One region of the Exiguobacterium sp. H66 genome, then DNA from elsewhere that is predicted to be linked to it. Evidence: riboswitches for the same ligand, from Rfam matches in the RefSeq annotation. Region 1 holds a riboswitch; the other holds the start of a gene.
What was found. Region 1 has a riboswitch for S-adenosylmethionine ahead of KNP88_RS03915 (methionine ABC transporter ATP-binding protein). Riboswitches for the same ligand answer to the same signal wherever they lie in the genome.

Region 1 (3,410 bases):
CGATAAGGCAAAGGAACTCGGACAAACGATTCCGAACAGTTATGTGCCACTCCAATTCGAAAACGAAGAAAATTCGGTCACCTATCAGCGGACACTTGGTCCGGAGCTTGTGGCGGAACTTAGTCACATCGACTGGTTCGTCGCCGGATGCGGATCAGGTGGGACGTTTGCCGGAACGACGGCTTTCTTAAAAGAACGCTTCGGGACAAAAGGGGCAATCGTCGAACCGGAAGGCTCCGTCCTCAACGGAGGGCCAGCCGGACCGCATAAAACAGAAGGAATCGGGACAGCCAAATGGCCGAGTCTCGTTTCTCGTGATTTAGTTGATGAAATTCATACGATTTCTGATTCGGATGCTTTTACGAAGGTCCATGAACTGGCGGCACGTGAAGGGTTACTCGTCGGCAGTTCAGCAGGAGCGGCACTCGCCGCGGCGCTCGATATCGCCCAGCGCCATCCGGGAAGTACGATTGTCACCGTCTTCGCAGACAGTGCAGAACGGTATTTGAGCCAACAAATCTTTGAAAAGGTGGACGAGACACATGCGTAAAAAAACAACGTTGATTCACGGAGGAACGGGTGTAGACAAGGCAACGGGTGCCGTTACACCGCCAATCTATCAAACGAGCACATATAAGCAAGAAAAAATCGGTCAATTAAAAGACGGGTATGAGTACTCGCGCACAGCAAACCCGACGCGGACGAGCATCGAACGATTGATTGCCGATCTTGAAGGAGGCGTCCGTGGATTCGCGTTCGGATCAGGAATGGCGGCGATCCATGCTGTCTTCAATCTGCTTCAGTCTGGCGACCACATCGTCATGACGGACGACGTCTACGGCGGAACGTTCCGCTTGATGCAACGTGTCCTACCGAAGTTCAACATCGAAGTGACATTCGTCGATACGACGGATCTCAGCGCGACGGAAGCGGCGATTCAGGACAACACGAAGATGCTCTACGTCGAGACACCGACGAACCCGTTATTAAAAGTGACGGACATCGAAGCGATCGCAGCCATCACGCGTCGTCACGACTTGAAGCTCGTCGTCGACAACACGTTCGCGACACCATACTTGCAACAACCAATCGCGCTTGGGGCAGATATCGTGCTGCATAGTGCAACGAAATACATCGGCGGCCATTCGGACGTCGTCGCAGGGCTTGTCGTCGTCAACGATGATACGCTCGGCGAAGAACTCCACTTCATCCAAAACTCGACGGGTGGAATTCTCGGACCGCAAGACAGCTTCTTGCTTGTCCGTGGATTACGGACGCTCGGTATCCGGATGGAAGCGATCGAAGAGACAGCACATGAACTTGTCAGCTTCCTGCAAGCGCAAGACGTCGTCTCGAACATCTTCTACCCGGGACTTGCATCGCATCCCGGTCATGCGATCCAGCAAAAACAAGCGACTGGTTTCGGCGGGATGATCAGCTTTGATGTCGGTTCAGCTGCAAATGCAGAGAAACTTGTGGAAGCATCACACTTCTTCACGCTTGCTGAAAGCTTAGGGGCGGTCGAAAGTTTGATTTCCGTTCCGGCACGGATGACACATGCATCGATTCCAGCAGAACGTCGGGCGGAACTCGGCATCACGGATGGTCTCGTCCGGATCTCGGTCGGACTTGAAGATGCAGAGGATTTGAAAGAAGATTTAACGCATGCTTTCAGTTTGCTCGAAAAAGTTTCTGAAAAAACTGTTTGACAAGCAAAATAACCCCTGCTAATATTCAAAATATATTAAAAACAACTAAATACCGATAACTCTTATCAAGAGTGGTGGAGGGACTGGCCCGATGAAACCCGGCAACCGCGGAATTTATTTCCGAAGTGGTGCTAATTCCAGCAGACGAACGTCTGCAAGATGAGAGCAAATGGTTTTGTGTACTGAAAGTGCGCGCGTTTGCTCTAAAACGTGCGCACTTTTTTTATGTTTAGGAGGGACAGTAGTGATTCGTTTACAGGATGTAGGAAAGATTTATCGCTCGAAGCGCGGCGAAGTCGAAGCTGTCGCAAACGTCGATCTCACGATTGAGCGCGGCGAAATTTTCGGAATAATTGGTTATTCCGGTGCAGGGAAGTCAACCTTGATTCGCCTGCTGAACATGTTAGAAGCACCGACAAGCGGTTCGATTCAAATTGACGGTGTCGAGATGACGACGTTACGACCGAAAGAATTACGCGGCGTCCGGAAAAATGTCTCGATGGTCTTTCAGCACTTTAACTTGCTCTGGTCACGGACAGTCGAAGAAAATATCATGTTCCCGCTCGAACTCGGCGGATATCCGAGAGCACGCCGGAAAGAACGCGTCGCCGAACTGATTCAACTCGTCGGACTCGACGGCCGCGAAGGCGCTTATCCGTCACAACTATCCGGTGGACAAAAACAACGCGTCGGGATTGCCCGCGCACTGGCATCAAACCCGGACGTCTTATTATGTGACGAGGCGACAAGCGCCCTTGATCCGAAAACGACGGACTCGATCTTAGAGTTACTCGTCGACATCAATAAAAAACTAAAACTGACGATCGTCTTGATCACACACGAGATGCACGTCATTCAAAAAATCTGTCACCGGGTCGCCGTCATGGAGGCCGGAAAAATCGTCGAACAGGGTCCTGTTTCAGAAGTCTTCCGGCATCCGAAACAAGCGATGACAAAAGAATTCGTCAAACAACTGACGTCGTCTACAGAAAACGAGTTGACGTTCGCGAAACTTCGTGAGCGCTATCCGACAGGGAAAATCGTCCAGCTGACATTCGTCGGTTCGACAGCAGAAAGTCCGATCCTGGCAGAAGTCATGAAAGATTCGACCTTATTATTTAATATCATCGGCGGGAACGTCGGACAGACGCAAGACGGTGCACTCGGAACGTTGTTCATCCAACTGATTGGTGCGGCACATGAAACACAAGCGGTCATCGCGAAACTTCAATCGAGTGACGTGGAAGTGGAGGTGGATCACCGATGACGACATTCTTTAACGACCTCGATTGGGAAATGGTCTGGACGGCGACCGGCAGTACCGTTTATATGACAGCCGTCGCGGGTCTAGCGACTTTCATACTCGGTTTAATCATTGGTCTGTTGTTGTATGCGACGAATGAAGACTTATTGTTTAAGAACCGGGCACTGTATTCCGTGCTCAGCTTTTTAGTCAACATCTTCCGTTCGATTCCGTTTATTATATTGTTGATTTTATTGATTCCAGTGACGCTCATCATCGTCGGATCGTTCTTAGGACCAACAGCGGCACTTCCGGCACTGATTCTTGGGGCGGCACCGTTTTACGGGCGGATGGTCGAACTGGCACTGCGTGAAGTCGACAAAGGTGTCATCGAAGCAGCGGAATCGATGGGGGCAACGAAGTTCCAAATCATTTATAAAGTGTTGATTCCGGAAGCA
Region 2 (3,410 bases), on a different contig from region 1:
TCCTCCGTCACGTCGAAATTCCGGAGGTCCGTAAACGTCTTACATTCGCCGCGCCGTTTAATCAATGCCGTCCCGAGGCGTAGGGCATGACGTTTCCGTTCAAGGCGCGTCGCCGCATCCGGAATTTGTTCCAAATCAGCGACCGGTGCCAAACCAATCGTCCGCCGGATCAGTTCACAACCGGCGAAACCAAGCGCGTCTTGGAGAATTGTACTGAGGACATCATCGACAAGCCCGGGTACCGTCCGGAAAGGTTCGACGGCTTCCCGTTCCCAAAGTGCCGTGAACGTCGAAGCAAACGTCAGCCAGAACGTATCGATATCCTTCACCCGCGTCTCCCGCAACTCAGCATAGTTCGGATACGCCGCAAAGCAGAGGTGGGCAATGAACTGACCGACATCAAACCCGAACGGTCCGTAAAAAGCGAACTCCGGATCGATGATTTTCGTTTCGCCCGCGGAAGCAAAAATGCTTCCTGTATGTAAATCCCCGTGTAATAAGGCTTCCCCTTTCGTGATGAACAACGTTTCGAGCTTCGCCACTTCCCTCTTCAGTTTTTCGTCCTGCCAGAGCTGCTGTACGTCTGTTTCCAAGCCGCTCTCGATGTTGTTTGTTTCCGCGTCGTAAAACGGATCCGTAAAGATTAACTTTTCCGTGATGTCGCATAAATCCGGGTTGTAATAGTCACGTGCGACCTGTTTTTTTCCGACTGGACCGAGCGCAAAATCTGACGTGAAAAATAACGTCCGTGCCAAGTATGAACCGACATGCTCTGCAAGGAGCGGATACGTTTCGCCTGCGAGCAATCCCATCCGAACGATTTGCAGGTGCGACAAGTCCTCCATCACTGTATACGCTTCTTCATGACTGGCATGAAAGACCCGTGGAACGAATGGCGTCGCGTATTTTGCGAATTCCTTCAGTGCCAACTGTTCGATCCAGGCCCGCTCGAGTGACAAGGGCCAGCTTTCCCCGACGACTTTTGCATAAGGTAATGCCTGCTTCAAGATCAAACGTTCTTTCCCTGCCTGAATCCGAAAGACTAAGTTCAAGTTCCCGTCGCCGATTTCTTCTGCCGTCGCTTCTTCCTGTCCGATGAGTCCGAGTTCCCGGACACGTTTAATGGCGTCCTGTTCTGTAAATGCTTGATATGCCATCTTGCTTCCCCCTTCATTTCTACACAAAAAAACGCCGCTTTTCGTCATAGAAAAGAGGCGCGGGGTATCATCCGTCCTCTTATCTCTCAGACGAATGTCTGTTGGATGTAGCACCGTGCCGGATGGTCGGTTGCTGCGGCGTCTTCGGGCCAATTCCCTCTGCCAACTCACGATAAGAGTCATATGTGGTTGTGGTGTTCGATGTTGATTCGAATATTACGCCCGTCTTAAATCATCTGTCAATTCCAATTTTTAGTGAAAAACCATTTAAAAGACCGCCATCTATAGAAGTTGATTTCAAAAAAAATAAATTTTCAAAAAATTATTTGACATCACGTCCATCTCATGTAAAAATTGCAATTAGATTTCACAATTTCATCCAATTCTTATCAAGAGCAGACGGAGGGACGAGCCCTATGATGTCGCAGCAACCGACCAGTTGGCACGGTGCTAATTCTTGCAGCTAACACGCTGACAGATAAGAGTCCACGCGCAATTTTTCATGGTCTCTTGTCATTGACGAGGGGCCATTTTTGTATTTTTTAACAAGGGAGAGACGACGATCATGGCGTACATTACCGCAACTTACCACCTCGGCGTGACCGATCAGTTACCAAAACGGGCAGAGCAAATCGCCCTCGGTCTGACGGTCGGCTCATGGACCGATTTGAATCACTTGGAACAACAACAGCTTGAATCCTTTAAAGGACAAGTCGTCCATACGGAAGAACACGACGGGAAAGGATATGTCACGATCCGTTATCCGGAACACAACGTCTCACGGGACTTTTCGGCGATTTTGACGACCGTCTTCGGCAAGCTGTCACTCGACGGTCAAATCAAACTGACGGATCTTCAGCTTCCCGCTTCGTTCACACCGGATTTCCCCGGTGCTAAATTTGGCATCGAGGGCGTCCGCCAGTTGATCCAAGTCCATGACCGCCCCCTGTTGATGAGCATCTTCAAAGGCGTCATCGGACGGGACCTCGTTTTTTTACGGGAACAACTGGAAGCCCAGCTCGCCGGCGGGATTGATCTCGTCAAGGATGACGAAATTTTATACGACAATCCGCTGACACCGGCACTCGACCGGGCGCGGATCGGACGGGAAGTCCTCGATGCACACTATGAACAGACCGGTAAACGGGCCCTTTATGCGATTACGTTGAGTGGTCCGGTCTTCCGCTTGAAAGAGCAGGCGAAACGACTGGTCGAAGCCGGAGCGACAGCCCTCCTGCTCAACACGTTTACATACGGGCTTGATGTCTTGCGGGAACTGGCAGCCGATCCGGAAATCCCGGTCCCGATCTTTAATCATCCGGCGTTGAGCGGTGCCTTGATCGCCAGTCCCGAGTACGGGATTGCTGCCCCGGTCCTGCTCGGAACGTTGCCGCGGATTGCCGGTGCCGACTTGACACTGTTCCCGTCGCCATATGGGAATGTCGCCCTCGCCAAAGACCTGGCCCGCGGGATTGCCGTCGAAGCGACCCGAATCGGTGAGACCAAAGCAATTCTCCCGGTCCCGTCCGCCGGAATCCACCCGGGTCTCGTCGCCCAGCTTGTTCGTGATTTCGGCGTCGATTCCGTCATCAATGCCGGGGGCGGTGTCCACGGTCATCCGCAAGGTGCTGCGGCCGGAGTCATCGCTTTCCGCCAGGCACTGGACGCAGCACTGGCCGGCGAATCACTGACAAGTGCCGCCCGCCGGCACGAGGAATTACGTGTCGCCCTCGATGCTTGGGGGATCACGAAATGACGATCCGGATTTTATGTGACTTTGATGGAACGGTAACGGAGCACGATAATATCATCGCCTTGATGCAGGAGTTCGCTCCGCCGGAAAAATTTGAACCGTTAAAACAAGGTGTGCTCGACCGGTCGCTCTCGATTCAGTCCGGCATCGGACAGATGTTTCAGCTGCTTCCGTCCAGTCAAAAACAGGACTACATTGATTTCTTGATGAAACGGGCGGTCATTCGTCCCGGCTTCGACACCTTGCTCGCCTTTGCCAAATCAAACGAGATTGATTTTTCCATCGTCAGCGGCGGGATCGACTTTTTTGTCCAGCCGATTCTTGCGGATGTACTGACGGACGAAGCGATTTATTGCAACGGCAGTGACTTCAGACAGGAGACGGTTCAAATCGAATGGCCGCATGCCTGCGACGCAGCCTGTACAAATCAATGCGGCTGTTGCAAAACCTCGATCGCCCGGAAGCTGAAGCAGAACGGTGACACAATCATCGCGATCGGC

Region 2: another riboswitch for S-adenosylmethionine. It lies ahead of KNP88_RS12400 (2,3-diketo-5-methylthiopentyl-1-phosphate enolase); the one in region 1 lies ahead of KNP88_RS03915 (methionine ABC transporter ATP-binding protein).

What each region holds. Positions count from the first base shown of each region.
Region 1 covers NZ_JACSMQ010000002.1:114,605-118,014, reverse strand. The annotation lists gene KNP88_RS03925 (PLP-dependent cysteine synthase family protein) at 1-550, shown strand, start outside; gene KNP88_RS03920 (bifunctional cystathionine gamma-lyase/homocysteine desulfhydrase) at 543-1,709, shown strand; SAM riboswitch class I at 1,769-1,875, shown strand; gene KNP88_RS03915 (methionine ABC transporter ATP-binding protein) at 1,954-2,976, shown strand; gene KNP88_RS03910 (methionine ABC transporter permease) at 2,973-3,410, shown strand, end outside.
Region 2 covers NZ_JACSMQ010000007.1:152,390-155,799, reverse strand. The annotation lists gene mtnK (S-methyl-5-thioribose kinase) at 1-1,157, opposite strand, end outside; SAM riboswitch class I at 1,234-1,336, opposite strand; SAM riboswitch class I at 1,541-1,642, shown strand; gene KNP88_RS12400 (2,3-diketo-5-methylthiopentyl-1-phosphate enolase) at 1,723-2,913, shown strand; gene KNP88_RS12395 (2-hydroxy-3-keto-5-methylthiopentenyl-1-phosphate phosphatase) at 2,910-3,410, shown strand, end outside.